4 regions of the Kitasatospora sp. NPDC030952 genome follow, and region 4 is predicted to be linked to each of the others. Evidence: riboswitches for the same ligand, from Rfam matches in the RefSeq annotation. Region 4 holds a riboswitch; each other region holds the start of a gene.
What was found. Region 4 has a riboswitch for cyclic di-AMP ahead of ACZ47G_RS36460 (transglycosylase family protein). Riboswitches for the same ligand answer to the same signal wherever they lie in the genome.
Positions count from the first base shown of each region.

Region 1: linked by a shared signal. The riboswitch ahead of ACZ47G_RS28385 (NlpC/P60 family protein) and the one ahead of ACZ47G_RS36460 (transglycosylase family protein) in region 4 are both predicted to bind cyclic di-AMP.
Region 2: linked by a shared signal. The riboswitch ahead of ACZ47G_RS18750 (transglycosylase family protein) and the one ahead of ACZ47G_RS36460 (transglycosylase family protein) in region 4 are both predicted to bind cyclic di-AMP.
Region 3: linked by a shared signal. The riboswitch ahead of ACZ47G_RS29550 (glycoside hydrolase family 16 protein) and the one ahead of ACZ47G_RS36460 (transglycosylase family protein) in region 4 are both predicted to bind cyclic di-AMP.

Region 1 covers NZ_JBVIFM010000019.1:39,412-42,735, forward strand. The annotation lists gene ACZ47G_RS28375 (NYN domain-containing protein) at 1-177, shown strand, start outside; gene ACZ47G_RS28380 (C40 family peptidase) at 379-1,413, shown strand; cyclic di-AMP (ydaO/yuaA leader) riboswitch at 1,750-1,904, shown strand; gene ACZ47G_RS28385 (NlpC/P60 family protein) at 1,915-3,033, shown strand; gene ACZ47G_RS28390 (C40 family peptidase) at 3,261-3,324, shown strand, end outside.
Region 2 covers NZ_JBVIFM010000009.1:301,426-304,749, forward strand. The annotation lists gene ACZ47G_RS18745 (cytochrome P450 family protein) at 1-833, shown strand, start outside; cyclic di-AMP (ydaO/yuaA leader) riboswitch at 1,044-1,213, shown strand; gene ACZ47G_RS18750 (transglycosylase family protein) at 1,215-1,991, shown strand; gene eno (phosphopyruvate hydratase) at 2,257-3,324, shown strand, end outside.
Region 3 covers NZ_JBVIFM010000020.1:133,878-137,201, reverse strand. The annotation lists gene ACZ47G_RS29560 (alpha/beta hydrolase) at 1-644, shown strand, start outside; gene ACZ47G_RS29555 (phenolic acid decarboxylase) at 768-1,097, opposite strand; cyclic di-AMP (ydaO/yuaA leader) riboswitch at 1,659-1,777, shown strand; gene ACZ47G_RS29550 (glycoside hydrolase family 16 protein) at 1,799-3,109, shown strand; gene ACZ47G_RS29545 (IclR family transcriptional regulator) at 3,294-3,324, opposite strand, start outside.
Region 4 covers NZ_JBVIFM010000034.1:14,355-17,678, forward strand. The annotation lists gene ACZ47G_RS36455 (sirohydrochlorin chelatase family protein) at 28-972, shown strand; cyclic di-AMP (ydaO/yuaA leader) riboswitch at 1,471-1,633, shown strand; gene ACZ47G_RS36460 (transglycosylase family protein) at 1,641-2,972, shown strand; gene ACZ47G_RS36465 (LacI family DNA-binding transcriptional regulator) at 3,260-3,324, opposite strand, start outside.

The sequences.
Region 1 (3,324 bases), on a different contig from region 4:
TTCAGTCGGACCGGCGAGACCGCGGACGAGTTGATCCGCCGTCTGGTCCGGGCCGAGCCGCAGGGCCGTCCGGTGGTGGTGGTCTCCACCGACCGGGAGGTCGCGGACGGCGTGCGGAAGGCGGGCGCGCGCCCGGTGGCCTCGGTGCTGCTGCTGAACCGGCTGGCCCGGCCCTGACCAGCGGCCCGGGCGGCGTGACAGCAGGTCAGTGCCGTCGTCGGGCAGGTGTGCGGATCCGGTGAAGTCAGTGCGAGAACCGGAGTTCACGCCTTCGGGGGAGTGGCAAAACGGGTAGATCTTCACTAGGGTCTGGCGTCAAACCTATTTTCCGGTATCTCACCCGAACAGGTGAGTCCGTTGGAAGAAGGAGCGGGTCCCTTGGCCTCCCACCGCCGTCCCAAGCAGCCGAGCCGCGCGCGGGTCTCCGTGCTCACCGCGGCCGCTGCGACCGCGGTCGCCCTCTCCGCCCAGGTGGCCGCGCACGCCGCGCCGCAGCCGAACACCAGCGACGTCAAGGCGCAGATCGACCAGCTCCAGCAGGAGCAGGAGCAGGCGGCGGAGAAGTACAACGGCGCCAAGGAGCGCGCGGACCAGCTCCGCAAGCAGGCCGACCAGCTGCAGGACCAGGTGGCCCGCAGCCAGGACCAGATGAGCCAGCTGCAGACCGGCCTGGCCCAGGTCGCCGGCGAGCAGTACCGCACCGGCGGGATCGACCCGTCCGTCCAGCTGATGCTCTCCTCGGACCCGTCGGGCTACCTGGAGAAGGCGTCGAGCGTCCAGCAGGCCAGCACCACCCAGACCGAGGCGCTCAAGGGCCTGCTTGACCAGCAGCGCCGGCTGGACCAGGAGAAGAGCGAGGCGGCCGCCGTGCTGGCCTCGCTGGACTCCACCACCAAGGACCTGAACCAGGCCAAGACGGACGTCAACACCAAGCTGAAGACCGCCCAGGACCTGCTGAACTCGCTCAGCGCCGCCGACCGTGCCGCGCTGAAGGCCCAGCAGCAGCAGGACGACCGCGCCTCGCGCGGCGCCGACCGGGTCGACCTCAGCAGTCTTCCGCCGGCCAGCGGCTACGCGGCCGTGGCCGTCGCCAAGGCGATGAGCAAGCAGGGTTCGCCGTACGTGTGGGGCGCCACCGGGCCGAGCACCTTCGACTGCTCGGGTCTGATGGTCTGGGCGTACGGCCAGGCCGGCGTCTCGCTGCCGCGCACCTCGCAGGAGCAGGGCCACATCGGGACCGCCGTGACGCTGTCCACCGCCCAGCCCGGGGACCTGGTGATCTACGGCGGCGACATGCACCACGTCGCGATGTACATCGGCAACGGCATGGTGGTCCACGCGCCGCACACCGGTGACGTGGTGAAGGTGATGAAGGCCGACGCGATGCCGATCAACACGATCCGCCGGATCTGACGAGCCGACACGCCCGAAGGGCCGGCTCCGGCCCTGTGATCCGCGCCACCTCCCGAGGGGGGTGGCGCTTCGGGTTCGCCCGCCTCAGTGCCGATCGGTGAGAGTCGATCAGCTTTGCGTGCGGCGGCGATCACCATCAGTCATTTTCACAAAAGAACATGGGTGATCTTCCGTCTTTTTTCTGACAAGGATTTGAACGGATCACGGTTCAGTTACTAGGGTCGTGCCTCGAACCACCGCACTGTCGATCACCCAGCCTGGGTGGCGGCGGTGGTTACCGTCGAGTTCGCGAAACAGCGGGGCAGGTCGAAGCGACTGCCCGACAGGGGAGCCCAGTAGTCGGGGGCGCTGCGGAGCGGAGCCGGGGAACCACGTTCCTCCGGGGTGAATCGGCGCCAGGTCGGCCGCAGGTGAGGCCGGTGAGGCGCCGTAGGGCATGCTTCCGGCCCGAACCCGTCAGCTCACCCGGTAGGCGGATGTAGGAAGAAGGAGTCCGCCTTCGTGGCGTCCCATCGTCGTCCCAAGCCCGCCAGTCGCGCCCGTGTCTCGATCCTGACCGGTTTCGCCGCCGCCGCCGTCGCGCTCTCCGCGCAGACCGGCGCGCACGCCGACCCGCAGCCGACCAAGGACCAGGTCAAGGAGCAGGTCGACCAGCTCAACGAGCAGGCCGAGCAGGCGACCGAGAAGTACAACGCCGCCCAGGAGAAGCAGCAGGAGCTGGAGAAGCAGGTCTCCGGCATGCAGGACCAGGTGGCCCGGCAGCAGGCTCAGGTGACCGACCTGCAGGGCGGCCTCGCCGAGATCGCGGGCGAGCAGTACCGCAACGGTGGGATATCCCCGACCGTCCAGCTGATGCTCTCCTCCAGCCCGGACAACTTCCTGAACCAGGCCGGTGCGCTCAACCAGGCCGGCAGCACCCAGAAGAACCAGCTGAAGCAGCTCCAGGACCAGCAGCGCAAGCTGGACCAGGACCGCACCGAGGCCCAGAGCAAGCTCGGCGAGCTGGAAGCCACCACCACGCAGCTGAAGGCCTCCAAGGACGAGGTCCAGAACAAGCTGAAGGCCGCCCAGGACCTGCTCAACACGCTGACCGAGCAGGAGCGCCAGGCGCTCAAGGCGGCCGAGGACAAGGCCGCCGCCGACGCCAAGGCCAAGGCGGACGCCGCCGCGAAGGCCAGCCAGCCGGCCGATCGCGCCTCGCGCGACAGCAGCCGCAGCGACCTCGGCTCGGGCGCCGCGGCCGCGCCGGTCAAGGTCGCCCCGGGCAGCTCGCACGGCGCGGCCGCGCTGGCCGCCGCCGCCACCAAGGTCGGCAGCCCGTACGTCTGGGGCGCCACCGGCCCCGGCTCCTTCGACTGCTCCGGCCTGATGGTCTGGGCGTTCAACCAGGCCGGTGTGTCGCTGCCGCGCACCTCCCAGGAGCAGGCCGGCGCCGGCACCCGGATCGGCTCGGACATCTCCCAGGCCCAGCCCGGCGACATGCTGATCTTCTACGGCGACGCCCACCACGTCGGCATCTACGCGGGCAACGGCCAGGTGCTGCACGCGCCCAAGCCGGGTGCGTCGGTCCGCTACGAGGCCGTCTCCAACATGCCGCTGGCCTCCATCGTCCGGGTCTGATCCCCGCTCGAAGGTTCACGGGCCCGGTCCTCCGTCACGGAGGGCCGGGCCTGCGGCTTTTCCGGCTGCTCGGCCTGGTGTCCGAATAGGGGTCAAATATTCGGGTCGGTAGGGGTTTGGACTCACTTGCCCGGACTCGCTAACGTCTGCCACCGGACTCCCGCTCGACGGCCGCCCAGCAGGGCGCGGCCGCGGGGCCGCGCCGCAGGAATGGAGCCGCTGCCGCCATGCCCGTGCACCGTCGTTCCCAACTGCTCGCCCGTGCGCTGGTACTGACCGCGGCCGCCACCA
Region 2 (3,324 bases), on a different contig from region 4:
CGATCTGCGACATGCTGGGCGTGCCGGCCGAGGACCAGGACGACTTCCGGGACTGGGCCGGGATGATGCTGCGACACACGAAGCCGGGGCAAGGCGGCGGCCAACGCGGCGGTGTGGGGCGGGCGGTGAGGCGGATGCGGGCGTACCTGCTGGAGCTGATCCACCGCAAGCGGGCGGACCTCGGCGACGACCTGATCTCCGGGCTGATCCGGGCGAGCGACCACGGCGAGCACCTCACCGAGAACGAGGCCGCCGCGATGGCGTTCATCCTCCTCTTCGCGGGCTTCGAGACCACCGTGAACCTGATCGGCAACGGCACCTACGCGCTGCTGCGCAACCCGGAGCAGCGCCGCCTGCTGCAGGAGTCGGTGGCCCGGGGCGAGACCGGGCTGCTGGAGACCGGGATCGAGGAACTCCTGCGCTACGACGGGCCGGTGGAGCTGGCGACCTGGCGGTTCGCGACCCGGCCGCTGACCATCGGCGGGGTGGACATCCCGGTCGGCGACCCGGTGCTGGTGGTGTTGGCGGCGGCGGACCGCGACCCGGCCCGGTTCGCCGACGAGAACACCCTCGACCTGGCCCGGAGCGACAATCCCCACCTGGGGTTCGGGCACGGCATCCACTACTGCATCGGCGCCCCGCTGGCCCGGCTGGAGGGGCGGGCCGCGCTGGCCACGCTGCTCTCCCGGCTGCCCGATCTGCGGCTGGCCGGGAGCCCGGAGGACCTGCGCTGGCGAGGTGGCCTGATCATGCGCGGATTGCGCGAACTTCCGGTCGAATTCAGCCCGGAGGCCCGCTCCCCGCACACCCGTCCTGAGGCCCCGACACGCTGACGGGACGTCGTCGAGCGGGCTGCAGTGGCGGTGTGAACGCGCATCAAACCGGACAAAGCCCCGCTGTTGGTAGGCGATCGAGCACGCGCCGTAATTCTTGTGTGATATCGGTGATATGAGCTTGTGATTGGTCTGAGGATCTGTCTAGTCTCCCTGGAGTTCGCAGCTGCGGACCCCGTGCGCGGAACGCCGAATCCTGCCCGCCGCGCGACGGGAAATCGACCAGACCCTGGGCAGGGGCGGGGGACCCAGGTTTGTTGCCGTCTCCCCACGGCTTGGGGTGAAGCCGCCCGAGCGGAATCGTTTCCGTCGACGGCGGCCGGGCCACCTCCCGGTCCGAACCCGACAGCTCACCTCGCAGGCGTGCGGAGAGGGACCTTCATGCTGCTCGTTGGAACTGGCCGTCATCGTCGTCGCACCCAGGCCGAGAAGGCCATCGCCGTCGCCGGTGTGGCCGGCGTCGGACTCGCGCTGCCGCTCCTCACCGCCACCGGAGCCTCCGCCGCCCCGGCCTCCGCCTGGGACTCCGTCGCCCAGTGCGAGAGCGGCGGCAACTGGAGCATCAACACCGGCAACGGCTTCTCCGGCGGCCTGCAGTTCACCCCCAGCACCTGGAAGGCGTACGGCGGCACCGCGTACGCGGCGCAGGCCAACCAGGCCAGCCGGGCGCAGCAGATCTCGGTCGCCGAGAAGGTGCTCGCCTCGCAGGGCCCGGGTGCCTGGCCGGTCTGCTCCGTCAAGGCCGGCCTGAGCAAGGGCGGCGCCCCGGCGGCCGTGGACACCTCCTCGGACGCCAAGCCGCAGTCCGCGCCGAAGCAGAAGGCCCAGCCCCAGGCCGCCAAGTCGCAGGCCGCCAAGCCCGCCGCGAAGCCCGTCCAGCAGTACGCCCCGAAGCACGCCGCGCCGAAGCAGGCCGAGCGGCCCGCCGAGCAGCCGGTGCAGCAGTACACGCCGAAGCACGCCGCCCCGCGCGCCGCCCAGGCCCCGTCCGCCCAGACCGGCCACGACTACACCGTCCGCTCCGGCGACACGCTGTCGACGATCGCCGCCGCCCAGGGCGTGTCCGGCGGCTGGCAGGCGCTGTACGACGGCAACCGCGGCACGGTCGGCGGCGACCCGAACCTGATCCTGCCCGGCCAGGTGCTGCACCTCGGCTGAGCCGTTCCGCACGGCTCCGGAAGTCGAACGGAGGAGGGGGCCGCGCCCGGCGGCCCCCTTCGTCCGCGTTCGTCCGTGATGGTGGGACACGTCGGGTCGGGCAGGTGAACTACCGGTGGGTAGCGGGGCCACACGCTGAGACGGAGTCGAGGTCGACGTGGTCCCGGGAGCCCGGGCGGTTAGGCTCTGGTCGTAACGACTCCGCAATCCTCCGGCCGACCGGCACCACCGTCAGCCGGACCCTGCTTCCGCAAGGAGATGCTTCGTGCCGTCCATCGATGTCGTCGTAGCCCGCGAAATCCTCGACTCCCGCGGCAACCCCACGGTCGAGGTCGAGGTCGGCCTCGACGACGGCAGCACGGGTCGTGCCGCTGTTCCGTCGGGCGCCTCGACCGGCGCCTTCGAGGCGCTGGAGCTGCGCGACGGTGACAAGAACCGCTACTTCGGCAAGGGCGTGGAGAAGGCCGTCCTGGCCGTCATCGAGCAGATCGGCCCGGAGCTGGTCGGCTACGACGCCACCGAGCAGCGCCTGATCGACCAGGCCATGCTCGACCTGGACGCCACCCCGGACAAGTCCTCGCTCGGCGCCAACGCCATCCTGGGCGTCTCGCTGGCCGTCGCGCACGCCGCCTCCGAGGCCAGCGACCTGCCGCTGTTCCGCTACCTGGGCGGCCCGAACGCGCACGTCCTGCCGGTCCCGATGATGAACATCCTCAACGGTGGCTCCCACGCGGACTCCAACGTCGACATCCAGGAGTTCATGATCGCCCCGATCGGCGCGGAGTCCTTCTCCGAGGCCGTCCGCTGGGGCGTCGAGGTCTACCACACCCTCAAGGGCGTGCTGAAGGAGCGCGGCCTGTCCACCGGCCTCGGCGACGAGGGCGGCTTCGCGCCGAACCTGGACAGCAACCGCGAGGCCCTGGACCTCATCACCGAGGCCATCCAGAAGGCCGGCTACGTGCCCGGGCGTGACATCGCGCTGGCCCTGGACGTCGCCGCCTCCGAGTTCTACCAGGACGGCGCCTACCAGTTCGAGGGCAAGGCCCTGTCGGCCGCCGAGCTCATCGAGTACTACGCCGAGCTGGTCGCCGCCTACCCGCTGGTCTCCATCGAGGACCCGCTGGACGAGTCGGACTGGGAGGGCTGGAAGGCCATGACCGTCAAGCTGGGCGACAAGGTCCAGCTGGTCGGCGACGACCTGTTCGTCACCAACCCGGCCCGTCTGGCCAAGGGCATCGAGACCGGCACCGCCAACGCCCTGCTGGTGAAGGTGAACCAGATCGGCTCGCTGACCGAGACCCTGGACGCCGTCGAGCTGGCCCAGCGCAACGGC
Region 3 (3,324 bases), on a different contig from region 4:
GGATGCAGCCGACCGTCATGGTGATGCTGCAGCCCTCGCCCGCCCTGCCGCAGGACACCGAGTGCGAGGACATCCCCGGCGGCGCCCAGTCGGACACCTACTTCACCAAGGACGTCACCTCGGCGATCCAGGCCAGCTACCGGGTCTCGTCCGACCCGCACGCCTGGGCCTTCATGGGCAACTCGACCGGCGGCTACTGCGCCGTCAAGATGGCCATGCGCCACCCGGACGTCTTCCCGACCGCCGTCGCCCTCTCCGGCTACTACGACGCCGCCGACGACCCGACCACCGGCGACCTCTTCGGCGGCAGCAAGCAGCGCCGCGACGAGGCCAACCTGATGTGGCGGCTGAAGAACCTGCCGCAGCCCGACATCTCGGTGCTGCTGGCCGGCACCAAGAAGGGCGACGGCAACTACAAGCCGGACACCGAGGCGTTCATCGACGCGGTGCACAGCCCGATGAAGGTCTCGTACAGCATGCTCGAGAACGGCGGCCACAACTTCGAGACCTGGAGCGCCCTGCTGCCGTCCTCGCTGGAGTGGCTGTCCCAGCACCTCAGGGTGCCGAACCAGCCGAACCAGCCGGGCGAGCCGAACGCCTCGGGCCAGCCGAACCAGCCGGGCCAGGCGAGCCAGACCGCCTGACGTCACCGCCGTCCGACGCCGTCCGACGTCATCTGAAGCCGTCCGACGCCGTCCGGAGAGAACACGCCGAACCCCCGGAGCCGAGGCCCCCGGGGGTTCGTGCGTGCTACGGGGCGGCGCCGGTCAGGCCACCCGCTCCAGCGTCCCGGTGTGCAGCTGGCCGACCCGGCCGCCCTCGCCCTCGAAGGTCCAGAAGGCCCGTACGGTCAGCGCGTTGAGGTCCATCACATGGCTGACGGTGATCCCGCTCTGCTCCGTCCAGCTGACGAAGTAGATCTCCGGTGCGACCTCGGCGACGTGCAGCCGCACGTCTTCCCACTGGCCGGCCGACTCGCCGAGGCCCTCCCAGCGCAGCCGAGTGCCGTCGGCCGAGTAGCTGTTGCGGAAGGCCGCGCCGTTGTCGGCCCGGAAGACGTAGGTACGGCCGGCGAAGGCGGGCAGGGACGCGGTCATGGTGGGGCGGGACCTCTTCTCGGGAGTGCGGGACGGACCGTGCGGTCGGGCTCGGTGCACTTGTGCACCGCGGAAAACGCCAGGGTTCCAATTTATCCGATCGGTCGGACTCGGGCGGCCCCACGCCACGGTACGGTCCGCCACCGTCACGCCGTCCACCGTGTGCTCCCGGCGCATGGGGCGCCGCCCGTACGGCGGTCCTACCGTCCACGCCCACGAGACGCACCACCCCCACGAGACCTCGCACCAGGCGCGCCCCCGCCGCGACCACCTGGAGCCGGCCTGGGTCGCCGGAGACCGAGGGCCAGGTGGCCGAGAGCCAGGTGGCCGACTGGCTCGGCTGATCGCCCGGCCACGGTCGCGAGGTTGATCAACTCGGCCACCACGGAGCGTCGTTGATCGACACCACTGTGAGCTGTGCGACAACCGGCCGGATCAGGTTGTCCGTTCACGGACGGCCTGCCTAGCCTGCATCCGTCGTCCGCTGTCGCGGACCCCGCCGCCGGGACGCCGAGTCCTGTCCACCCGCCGGCCGGCACTCGAGCACCACAGCGGACGGGAGCGGGGGAACCAAGGTCAGCGCCCGGTCCGTACGCATCAGCGTGCGGACCGTGGCTAGGGGTGAAGCCGCTCCACAGGCGGCCGGGCAACTGCAGCCCGAATCCGACAGCTCACCTCGCAGGCGTCGCAGAGGACCCCCCATGCACCAGCCTGCCGGGCGCCGTCGCGCCCCTCGCCACGCCCGTCCGACCCGCCGCGGCCGCAACGCCGCCCTCGCCGCCACCGGGGCGCTCGCGATCAGCGGCGCCGGCCTGCTCGGGCTGCCGTCCGTCGCCGGCGCCCAGGCCGCCACCGCCCCGACCGTGACCCAGGACCGGCTCGCTCCGGCCGCCATGGTCGCCGGCCGGGCCGCCACCGCCTCGCTGGCCCTGCACTCCTCGTCCTGCTTCACCGCCAAGACGGTCGGCGTCGGCGTCCGCGACGCGCGCGGCACCAACCTGGACTTCCCGGGGAACGCGACCAACGTGCAGATATGCCCGACCGGGCTCAACTTCACCAGCGGTGCGCGCACCCTGCCGGCCGGAACGTACACCCAGTTCGGCTTCTGGCAGGACTTCGGCGGCAGCTGGCACAACCTGCCCTCGCAGCAGCTGGTGGTCGCGGCCACCGGTACGTCCACGCCGACCCCGTCCCCGACGACGGCGCCCACCACGGCACCGACGGCGACGCCCACCACGACGCCCACCACGGCACCGACGGCGACGCCCACCACGACGCCGACCGCCACGGCCACCCCGACGACGCCCGCGCCGTCCTCCCCGATCGCCGGCAAGTCGCTGACCTGGTCCGACGAGTTCAACAGCCCGATCGACTGGGGGCAGCGCTGGGTCGGCGACAAGAGCACCGCGTACAAGTACGGGAACCACAACCCGGACGACAACAAGCTCGACTGGCTGAACAAGAACAACGTCACCGTCGCGAACGGCGTCGCCACCTTCACCGCCACCCCGGGCGGGCCCACCCTGGAGAACGGCCAGCAGTCCTGGAACACCGGCTTCCTGACCACCGAGGGCTCCACCGAGGGCTTCCAGGTCAAGACCGGCGACTACGCCGAGGCCCGGGTCAAGATGCCCTCGGGCGCCGGCGCCTGGCCTGCCCTGTGGACCTGGAAGAACGGCAACGGGGAGATCGACTCCTTCGAGTACCACCCGGACAACCCGAACCTGCTGGAGTTGACCAACCACATCAACCCGAGCAACCCCGAGTACTACACCGATGCCAAGGCCGTCGCCAAGGACCAGTGGGTCACCATCGGCACCTACTACGGCGCCAACTCGGTGGACTGGTACGTCAACGGCGTCAAGGTGTATTCGGACAACAAGGGCGTGGGCACCAACTTCTCGGCGTACCTGATCCTCAACCTCTCGGTGTGTGCCGGGAAGTACCACCCCGCGCCGCAGGGGACCGCCCCGATCACCATGGCCGCCGACTACGTCCGCGTCTACCGCTGACGGTAGCCGCCGGGCCCGCGTAGCCACCGGGCCCGGGTAGCCGCCGGGTCCGCGTAGCCCCCAGGACCAGCCGCTCTCATGGACCGGCAGCCGTTTCGACCACCGTGTGGTCGAAACGGCTGCCGGTTCTTGCGTTCAGGTCCCTGTGTTCAAGCCCATGCGTGGCAAGTGAGTTGACGACACGTCAGGGTGCCAGGACCTGTCCGAGCCGGGTC
Region 4 (3,324 bases):
ACGGGCAGATGTCCTACGATCTCCGGCATGAGCACCGCAGCCATCCCGGGCGCGCCACTGCCCGTCCGCACTCCAGGCTCCCGTGCGCGGGGGCGCCACCGCCGCCCCGAGCGCCCCGAGATCCGCACCGGCTCGCCGGCCCTGGTGCTCGCCGTACCCGCGACCCCGGGGCCCGAGTCCCGCTCGGTCGTCGAGGAACTGCTCTCGATCGTCCGCAGTGAGCACACCGGCGTCCAGGCCGCGGTCGGCTACCTCCCGACCGACGGCGCCACCACCGGGGGCGCCGAGGAGCGCACCGTCGCGGAGCTGCTGGCGGCGGCCGCCGAGGCCGGACTGCCGACGCCCGTCGTGGTGCCGCTGGTGCCCGGCCCGCACGGCTTCCTGACCGGGCTTCACGCCCTCGCCGCCGAGTACGGCGCGACCGTCACCGACGCCCTGGGCCCGCACCCGCTGCTGGCCGAGGCCGTCCACGTGCGACTGTCCGAGGCCGGGCTGGCCCGGGCCGACCGGGCCCGGCTGTTCGCCATCGCGACCGCCGCGGACGGCGTGGTCCTGACCACCGTCGGCGGCGAGGAAGCGGCCGCCGCGGCCGGGATCACCGGCGTCCTGCTGGCCGCCCGACTGGCCGTCCCGGTCGTCCCCGCGGCGCTCGACGTGCCCGGCTCGGTCGCCGCCGCCGTCAACCACCTCAAGGAGACCGGCTCCCAGCGCCCCGCGCTGGCCCCGCTCGTGATCGGCCCGGAGGCGGACTCCGAGCTGCTCGCCACGGCCGCCGAGGAGACCGGCTGCCCGTCGGCGGCGCCGCTGGGCGCGTACCCGACGGTCGGCCAGCTGATCGCCTCCACCTACCTGGCCGCGCTGCCCACGCCGACGGCGGAGGAGCTGGCCGAGGCGGAGGCCGCCGCCACCGCCGGGGCCGGGGAGGGCTCCCGCCGCGCCCACGCGGCCGCCGAAGGGCCCCTGGAGGGCTGACGGCCACCTCCCGTACGACCTGGCGGAACGCCCGCCGGAGAGCCCGCGACCGCCCGTCGCGGCACCCGCACCACCGAAGGGCCCGGAACGGCTGCGTTCCGGGCCCTTTCGACGTGTTCGGATCGCCCCACAGGAGAGTTAAGCGGTCAATGCGACGCAATGTCCGTTCTGGTGCCATTTGTCGATGAATTGTCGGCGCGTTGTCCGGCGCTCGATTCACTGCCGCTCCACCGGCGCGCGGGCATGCCCCCGTCGCGCTCCAACGCTCCGTCACTTCACTCCTGAGGCGAAGCCAGTTATCGGAATCCATCGCGAATTTGCAAGAAAACGATCATTTGCGATCATGAATTACGAGCCATTTGACGTTTCCCACTAAACCGTGATGCGCGTCACAGGTATTTGCAGTTTTAACTTAAGTCTGCATAACGTGCTCCCCGTTCGTGACCACACGGACCCAGTTCATCCGCGACGCCGAGTCCTGCCGTCGGATGTCCTGGCAGCGCGAAAACGCATCACGGCAGGAGCGGGGGAACCACAGGTAAGTCGCCCTAGGTCGTTTTCCGGAACGGTCCAGGGCTAGGGGTGAAGCCGCGCCCACAGCGCGGCCGGGCAACTCCAGCCCGAATCCGACAGCTCACCTCGCAGGCGTGGGAGAGGACCGCGTCTTCATGCTGCCTTCCAACGGCAACCGCCTGTCCAGCCGCACCCGTCGCGTGATCGCCGCCCTCGGCGTCGCCGGCGTCGGCCTCACCGTCCCCTGCCTCACCACCGGCACCGCCAACGCCGCCTCCGTCGCCACCTGGGACAAGGTCGCCCAGTGCGAGAGCAGCGGCAACTGGAGCATCAACACCGGCAACGGCTTCTTCGGCGGCCTGCAGTTCACCTCCAGCACCTGGGCCGCCTTCGGCGGTACCGCGTACGCCCCGCAGGCCAACCAGGCCACCAAGGACCAGCAGATCGCCGTCGCCGAGAAGGTCCTCGCCTCGCAGGGCCCCGGCGCCTGGCCGGTCTGCTCGGTGCAGGCCGGGCTGACCCAGGGCGGCGCCGCCGCCGCGGTCGACACCTCGGCCGGCTCCACCGCCGCCAAGCCCGCCGCCAAGCCGGCCACCAAGCCCGCCCAGGCTCCGGCCCAGGCGGCGACGCCCGCCAAGCCGGCCGCGCCCGTCCAGGACCAGGCGCAGACCTCCGGTGACTCCGCCTCCTCCGCCGACTCCGCCGCCAACGGCGGCTGGGCGCAGAAGCGTCAGGCGCAGGCCCAGGGCGGCAGCTACACCGTCGTCGACGGCGACTGGCTGTCCTCGATCGCCACCAAGCACAACGTCCAGGGCGGCTGGCAGCGGCTGTACGACCTCAACCGCAGCACCCTGACCGACGGCCCGGACACCATCTACCCGGGCCAGCAGCTGACCTTCGGTGACGGCGGCTCGGCCCAGGCCGACCAGTCCTCCACCGCCACCAAGTCCGGCTCGGACTTCACCTGGTTCGACCGCTCGAAGAAGTCCGGCCAGGCCTCGAACGGCGGTGCCGTGAACGCCAAGCCGATCGACCAGGGCACGTCCACCGCCTCGAAGCCGGCTTCCAAGCCCGCCTCGAAGCCGGCCGCCCAGGCGCAGACCCCGGCCCCGGCCCAGACCGCCACCGGCAGCATGGCCGCGGCCGTCTCCTTCGCCCAGTCGAAGGTCGGTCAGGCGTACGTCTACGGCGGCACCGGCAACGGCGGCTGGGACTGCTCCGGCCTGACCCAGGCCGCGCTGCGCGCCGCGGGCGTCAACATCCCGCGCGTCGCCGCCGACCAGGCCGCCGCCAGCACCCACGTCTCGCTGGACAGCCTACAGCCGGGCGACCTGCTGTTCTGGTCGAACAACGGCCAGGACTCCGGCGTCTACCACGTCGCCATCTACATCGGCAACGGCCAGTACGTCGAGGCCGCCAACCCGAGTTCGGGCGTCCGCCTCCAGACCATCGCCAACTGGGCTCCGGACTTCGCCGGCCGGGTCTGAGGACACCGCGCGCACCGCGCGCACCGCGCACCGCACGGCTGACGAATGACAGCTGACGGATAACAGATTTCATCATCTGTCATCCGTCAGCCGCCGGCCGCCGGCCGCCGTCACCCGACAGCCCCGGGGAGAGTCTGGTCGCTCCCCCGGGGCTTCGCCGTACCCACGCGCCCGACCGCCCGGCCGCCCAGGAGGGCTGAGCAGCCGGACCACCCCGCCCGCGCGCCGACGGGCCCCGGAGAGCAACCGCCCTCCGGGGCCCGTCAGTTGGACGGCACCCGCCGGCCTCAGCGCGCACAGGCTCCCGTGGAACCCCGCATCACCAGCTCCGGCTGGAACATGAACTCCCCAC